2 linked regions of the Halioglobus japonicus genome follow. The protein of the gene in region 1 interacts with the protein of each later gene in a pairwise test. Links are inferred from orthologs where the notes say so. Each region holds a gene or a part of one and is shown in the gene's direction. Other genes may lie near its edges.

Region 1 (3,311 bases):
TTGACAGTAACCGGTACGCGACGATCTCCGAAGCCTATCAGGCCGCCGTCACTGGCGGCGCCGGCATGGTGGTCGGCCCACTGAGCAAAAACGCGGTCGCCGAACTTGCTCTGTCACCCTCGCGTCCCGTTCCCGTACTGGCTCTCAACCAGATGGACGGCGCCCTGCCACCGGGCGATAGCGCCCTGATCCAGTTCGCCCTGGCGCCCGAGGACGAGGCAGCCCAAATCGCCGAGGTGGCATTTGGCGATGCCGCCCGCCGCGCGTTACTACTGCGTCCGGCCGGGGCATGGGGCGACAAAATGGAGCAGGCCCTGCGCGAGCGCTGGCAGACACTGGGGGCAGCTTTAGCAGTGCCATTGCATACACCGGCCAGGACGATTATTCCGCCAGCATCAAGAACGGCCTGGGCATCGCCAGCAGCGAGGCCCGTCGACGCCAGATCCGTGACATGCTCGCAGAACCGGTGGAATTTACCCCGCGCCGCCGCGAGGATGTCGACGCCATCTTCCTGCTGGCACGCAATGCCGCAGAAGCCCGCTCGCTTAAACCGTTGCTGGCCTTTCACTACGCTGGCGCACTGCCGGTTTACGCCACATCGAGCGTCTACCACGGCAGCCCCGACGAACGCGACCGGGACCTCAACGGCCTGAACCTGGTCGAACTCCCCTGGTTACTGGGCTCAAGTCCTGCGCTTCAGGCAGGGCTGGCAGACGGCGGCAACAACGCCTACCCCCGCCTGAACGCACTGGGTGTGGATGCTTATCTGTTGCAATCAAGATTCCTGCAACTCCAGGCTGGCCCTGATCTGCTAATTCGCGGCAACACGGGCCTGCTCAGCCTCAACCCGCAGCTACAGATTGAACGCGAGCTGGTGCCGGCTGAATTTGATAGAGGCAGGGTGACACCGCGCTGACTAGAATCCCCTTGAGATGAAATCTCTCGGGACAGTTACGAACAATGGGCAGCCCACTGGCTAGAGCAAAAGGGCTTGCAGATAGTGAGCAGAAACTATCGCTGCAAGCTGGGCGAAATCGACCTCATAGCATGTGACCGCGGCCAGCTGGTCTTTGTTGAAGTCCGTGCACGCAGCATCTCACGTTACGCCCGCGCCCCCGAGTCGGTCGATCAGCGAAAGCAAGACAAGCTGCGCAGAACCGCTCTCCACTACCTACTGCAACGCTATCAAACCACTGCCGTGCACTGCAGATTTGACGTGGTTGCCATTGAGCCGCGACAATCCCCCGACAACCCCGCCGTTCGCTGGATTCGTTCGGCCTTCTAAAACGCGGCACCAATCGCAGAGAAAGAGAACCCGTGGACCACTACCAGATCATTGCTGAACGCTTTCAGGGCACACTCGAGAGCGCCGCCATGTCGGTGGATCAGCTCGCCGACCCCATCGCCAGTGCCGCCGAACTATCGACCCAGGCGCTGCTGCAGGACCGCAAAATTATCAGCTGTGGCAGCGGCGTGGACGCCGCCCTCGCCCAGCTGCTCTGCACCAGCCTGCTCTACAGCGTCGGCGAAGAGCGCCCGGCACTACCTGCGCTGAACATCTGTACCGACAACAGCATCCCCGGAAGCATTCCTGCCGCAGGGCGATTCAGCCACAGCTTGCGTGCCCTGGGACAGGAAGGCGACGTACTGCTTGCCATCAGCAGCAGCCTCGATCCGGACCCAGCCATACTAGAGGCACTGCGCTGCGCCAACGATCGCGGCATGACCAGCCTGACACTGTGCGCTGGCGCCGCTCTGGCCGATGCGCACTTTTCCATTGCGGTGAACGGAACCTGCCGGCGCACCGTGGTCGAATTACACACCATGGTGCTACAGACACTTTGCCAACTCATTGAAGCTAATTTATTCGGAATCGGACACTCATGACCCAACGCCTGCTGCAATGCCTCTTCCTGTCCTCGCTGCTAAGCCTAGCCGGTTGCGGCCACATGCTAGCTTCTATGGAATCCAACACCATCGAGGAGGATCAGGGCGAGCGCACCTGGGGCCGCCTGATTGAAGACGACAGCATAGAGACCAAAGCCAGGGTGAATATCCACGCCGCCGATGAAGCCTTTGACAATGCCCACCTGAACATCGTCAGCTACAACGGTTACGTTTTGCTGGTCGGCCAGGTCGCCTCCGAGGCACTCAAGAGCAAGGCAACGGATGTGGTCCGCGAGATTCGCGGTGTGCGACGCATCTACAATGAATTAGAAATTTCGGCGCCCAGTTCAGGCATGACCCGCACGTCAGACACCTGGATAACGACTAAAGTGAAATCGTTCCTGCTGGGCAATACCGATATCCAGGGGAACCGCGTCAAGGTGGTGACCGAGAACGGCGTGGTTTATCTTATGGGTCTGGCCACCCGCGAAGAAGCCGAGCGCATTGCGGCAGAGGCATCCGATATTGGTGGCGTGCAGAAAGTGGTAAAACTGTTTGAGCTCATCGATTAAGCGTCGCCGGCACGCCCCGTCGCAGGGCGTGCTTACTTGACGATTTTCAGCGAGGGGCGCCCCTCGGGCTTACCGGAGGGTTCCGGTGGTGTGTCTTCGGGCGGTGTGGGATCGTCTTCCGGCGGATCTTCCGGCTCAAACACCATACCCTGGCCGTTCTCTCGAGCGTAGATACCCACCACAGCCGTCACCGGCACATAGACATCGGTAGCCACACCCCCGAAGCGACCATTAAAGACCACGGCATCATTGCTCATGTCTAGGTCCATCACCGCTGTCGGCGATATATTGAGAACAATCTGACCGTCCTTAACATACTGCTCGGGCACCGAAACATCCTCCATGGTGGCATCGACGAGAATATAGGGCGTGCAGCTATTGTCCACGATCCACTCGTAGAGTGCGCGCATGATGTAGGGGCGACTAGGTGTCATCCTGGCGTGATATCGAGCAGAGACTGGCGCTCCCTCAGGAGCGCATTTCCCGTTCCTGCTCGGAAAGGCTTTCCTGGAAGGACTCGCGATTGAACAGTGCATCCATATAGGTAAACAGCGGCTTGGTCTGCTTGGTATTGCGGATATCCACACCCAGGGAAGGCAGGCGCCACAAAATGGGGGCAATGCAGCAATCCACCAGGGTGAACTCTTCGCTCATGAAGAAGGGCTTCTCGGCAAAAATCGGCGCAATAGCGGTGATGCTTTCCTTCAGTTCCTTGGTGGACTTCTTGATCACATTTTCACTGCGGGTGTGCTGGATAGCATCCACCAGCGCGCACCAGTCTTTTTCGATGCGGTGAATCAGCAGACGGCTCTCGGCGCGAGCCACCGGGTACACCGGCAACAGCGGCGGGTG
Region 2 (3,274 bases), 3.1 Mb from region 1 along the record:
TAAACCCAGGCGATGCCCGGGTTCGTTATTGCTTTTTGCCAGGAGCAGTAAATGCTTGTGTGAGGCTCTGGCCTCAGCGCCGTCAAATACTCGGCTATAGTCCCTGGCATTGAGTAGGCGCTTGGCTTTGCCGAAACTGGCGCTGGCCGTTTGACTGCCCACTCAGGGCCAAATCCTTAAGCGGACAGGACCTTGCGGCCCTTGGCACGGCGACGGTTCAAAACCGCGCGACCACCTTTGGTCGCCATGCGGGAGCGGAAACCGTGAGTACGCTTGCGCTTGAGTACGCTGGGCTGGAATGTTCTTTTCATGACTGCAATCCAATATCTATATATATGAAAGAAGATTAGGCCGGACCGACTTGCTTTGGTCTGGCCGAAAAAAGGTGGGGTATTCTATTGAAATGGCGTGGTTAATTCAATCTATTGCTTGGTAATTTTCCGGGTGTCGCGAGCGCGCTAAAAAGCTTGCAGAGCGCCGAAACCTGGATTGATTGGCAATCCCGCGCCAGTACTGGGGTAGCGCCATCAGCTCACACTTTTTGCATAATAAATAGACAGGTTATCCACAGAAAAACTTATAAAAACTATTTCCAACCACCTTGGTTAAAAAATAATCTAACCATTAATAAGTGATTGAAATATATACATTTTTAAAAAATTTATCCTCTAAAAATTGTTGTGGATAAGTGGCGCACGTGGCGCTATTATTCTTTGACCGCCAGGCGGCTCTGATGCTTGGCTAAAATAACGTTTTTATATACTTCTGATGATAGAAAGGCGCGGCATTGGGCCTCGCTTTAAGGGGATAGCTTTGCCTGGAGTAGTTTGGCAACAGTGTATCGACCGGCTGCAAGACGAATTGCCTTCGCAGCAGTTTAATACCTGGATTCGGCCTTTAGAGGCCTCAACGGACGGACAGAGTCTCACCCTGTTTGCGCCCAATCGTTTTATTAAAGATTTCGTATCCGATAAATTCGCAACTCGGATCGCCGAGTTGGTAAGTGAGTTAGAGCCGAGCAACCAGCTGGACGTGGTGCTTGAGATCGGCGCGGGTCGGCCAGTGCCTGAACGGGTAGCAGTGGAACAGCCTCGTGTGGCGCGGGCGTCTATGAGCATGTCTGCAGACCCAGTTGTGCCGGCAAGTCGACCACAACCGATTCAAGAGACGCCAGCGCCAGCCACACCTGCAGCATTTACGCCCCCGCCCAGTAGCGACATGGCCCCCGCTGTGTCTGGCTTTGCGGTTTCGCGTAACCCTGACGGCGTCAAAGCGGCTGTAAGCGAACCGGCTCAGAATCCGGCACGGCAATCCGAAATAGCCGGATCACTGCAGCATCAAAATGGTCTGGTGGAAAATTACACTTTCACCAACTTTGTGGAGGGTAAATCAAACCAGCTGGCATTGGCTGCGGCGCGTCAGGTGGCGGAAAATCCCGGCGATTCTTACAACCCGCTGTTTCTTTATGGCGGTGTCGGTCTCGGCAAGACGCACCTGATGCACGCGGTAGGCAATGCGCTGCGTCAGCAAAAGCCGGATGCCAAAATTGTCTATCTGCACTCCGAGCGTTTTGTCGCCGATATGGTCAAGGCACTGCAGTTGAATGCAATCAGTGATTTCAAGCGCTATTACCGGTCGGTGGATGCCTTGCTCATCGATGACATTCAGTTTTTCGCCAAGAAAGATCGTTCTCAGGAAGAATTTTTCCACACCTTTAATGCCTTGTTGGAAGGCGGCCAGCAGATGATTCTCACCTGCGATCGTTATCCCAAGGAGATCGATGGACTTGAGGAGCGTTTGAAGTCGCGCTTTGGTTGGGGGCTTACGGTAGCCGTTGAACCACCGGAGCTGGAAACGCGGGTGGCGATTCTGATGAAAAAGGCCAATCAGGCGCGGGTTGATCTGTCGCCTGATGCCGCATTCTTCATTGCCCAGCGTGTCAGATCCAATGTACGGGAGCTCGAAGGTGCGCTGAAAAGGGTGATAGCAAGTGCTCACTTCACAGGTCGGGACATCGATATTGACCTGATCAAGGACAGTCTCAAGGATTTGCTCGCACTGCAGGACAAGCAAGTGAGCCTGGATAATATTCAGCGCACCGTCGCTGAGTATTACAAGATTAAAGTGGCCGATCTGATGTCGCGTCGCCGCAGTCGTTCCGTTGCCCGGCCGCGTCAGGTCGCCATGGCGCTGGCCAAGGAGCTGACAAATCACAGCCTTCCTGAGATTGGTGACAGCTTTGGTGGCAGAGATCACACGACAGTTCTTCACGCATGTCGTAAAATCAAAGAACTTCGTGAAACTAACTCTGATATTCGCGAAGATTATAAGAACCTGCTGAGATCTCTCACCACCTGAGGGTGAGAGAGATGGGAAGTTTTGTTTTTTAATAGCGCGAATGCATTGTTCGCCGATTGGGCCAAGGAATAACGAATCATATGAAATTCACGATTTCACGGGATGCATTGATCAAGCCGTTGAATCTTGTGGCGGGCGTGGTAGAACGCCGTCAAACTCTCCCTATTCTCGCCAATGTGTTATTGGAGCTCGAAGGTGACCGGCTGTCTCTGACAGGTACTGACCTAGAGGTAGAGCTTGTTGGTCGTGTGCAGCTGCCGGCGGCAGGCGAACCCGGTGAAGTTACCGTGCCTGCCCGTAAACTGGTGGATATCTGCAAATCACTTCCGGAAGGCAGTGACATCAGTTTCACCGCTGAAGATTGCAAGGTCACTGTTAAATCGGGCCGCAGCCGATTTACTCTGTCTACCCTGCCGGCCCGGGAGTTTCCTAACGTCGAAGACAGTATGGGAACTCACCAGTTCACGATTAAGCAGGGCCAGCTCAAGCGCCTGATCGACCGCACCGGTTTTGCCATGGCGCAGCAGGACGTTCGCTACTACCTGAACGGGATGTTGTGGGAGCTCAAGGAGCAGAGCCTGCGTGTTGTGGCCACCGATGGACACCGCCTGGCACTGTGCACCCTACCAGAGCCGGTGCAGGTCAATGACGACACCCAGGTGATTCTGCCACGCAAGGGTGTGTTGGAAATGGCGCGCCTGTTAATGGAAGACGATGAAGATATCGCTATCGTGATTGGCAGCAATCATATTCGCGCTACTACCAATGAGTTTACCTTTACCTCCAAGCTGGTAGACGGCAAATTTCCGGATTATCAGCGGGTATTGCCCCGCAACCCGAACAAGATAGTGCTCGGATCTCGTCTGGAACTGCGCCAGGCCTTTACCCGTACAGCGATTCTGTCCAACGAAAAGTA

Evidence for each region.
Region 2: the proteins of BST95_RS17580 (region 1) and dnaA interact in binary tests that used the Escherichia coli proteins (3 or more experiments, as listed by UniProt). The link is inferred for Halioglobus japonicus from one-to-one orthologs.

The regions. Positions count from the first base shown.
Region 1 is NZ_CP019450.1:3,742,465-3,745,775, forward strand. Bases 114-3,102 are described here. They hold BST95_RS17580 (D-sedoheptulose-7-phosphate isomerase), read left to right. Parts: upstream 114-1,317; coding sequence 1,318-1,887; downstream 1,888-3,102. Other genes in these bases: BST95_RS21060 (penicillin-binding protein activator), read left to right, coding at 290-916; BST95_RS17575 (YraN family protein), read left to right, coding at 938-1,285; BST95_RS17585 (BON domain-containing protein), read left to right, coding at 1,884-2,459; BST95_RS17590 (ClpXP protease specificity-enhancing factor), read right to left, coding at 2,492-2,893; BST95_RS17595 (glutathione S-transferase N-terminal domain-containing protein), read right to left, coding at 2,928-3,102. Outside these bases: more of BST95_RS17595, read right to left, coding at 3,103-3,311. UniProt on the Escherichia coli protein: Required for the timely initiation of chromosomal replication via direct interactions with the DnaA initiator protein.
Region 2 is NZ_CP019450.1:621,791-625,064, reverse strand. Bases 134-3,085 are described here. They hold dnaA (chromosomal replication initiator protein DnaA), read left to right. Parts: upstream 134-813; coding sequence 814-2,358; downstream 2,359-3,085. Other genes in these bases: dnaN (DNA polymerase III subunit beta), read left to right, coding at 2,439-3,085; rpmH (50S ribosomal protein L34), read right to left, coding at 177-311; rnpA (ribonuclease P protein component), read right to left, coding at 134-162. Also shown: more of rnpA, read right to left, coding at 1-133; more of dnaN, read left to right, coding at 3,086-3,274. UniProt on the Escherichia coli protein: Plays an essential in the initiation and regulation of chromosomal replication. Binds in an ATP-dependent fashion to the origin of replication (oriC) to initiate formation of the DNA replication initiation complex once per cell cycle.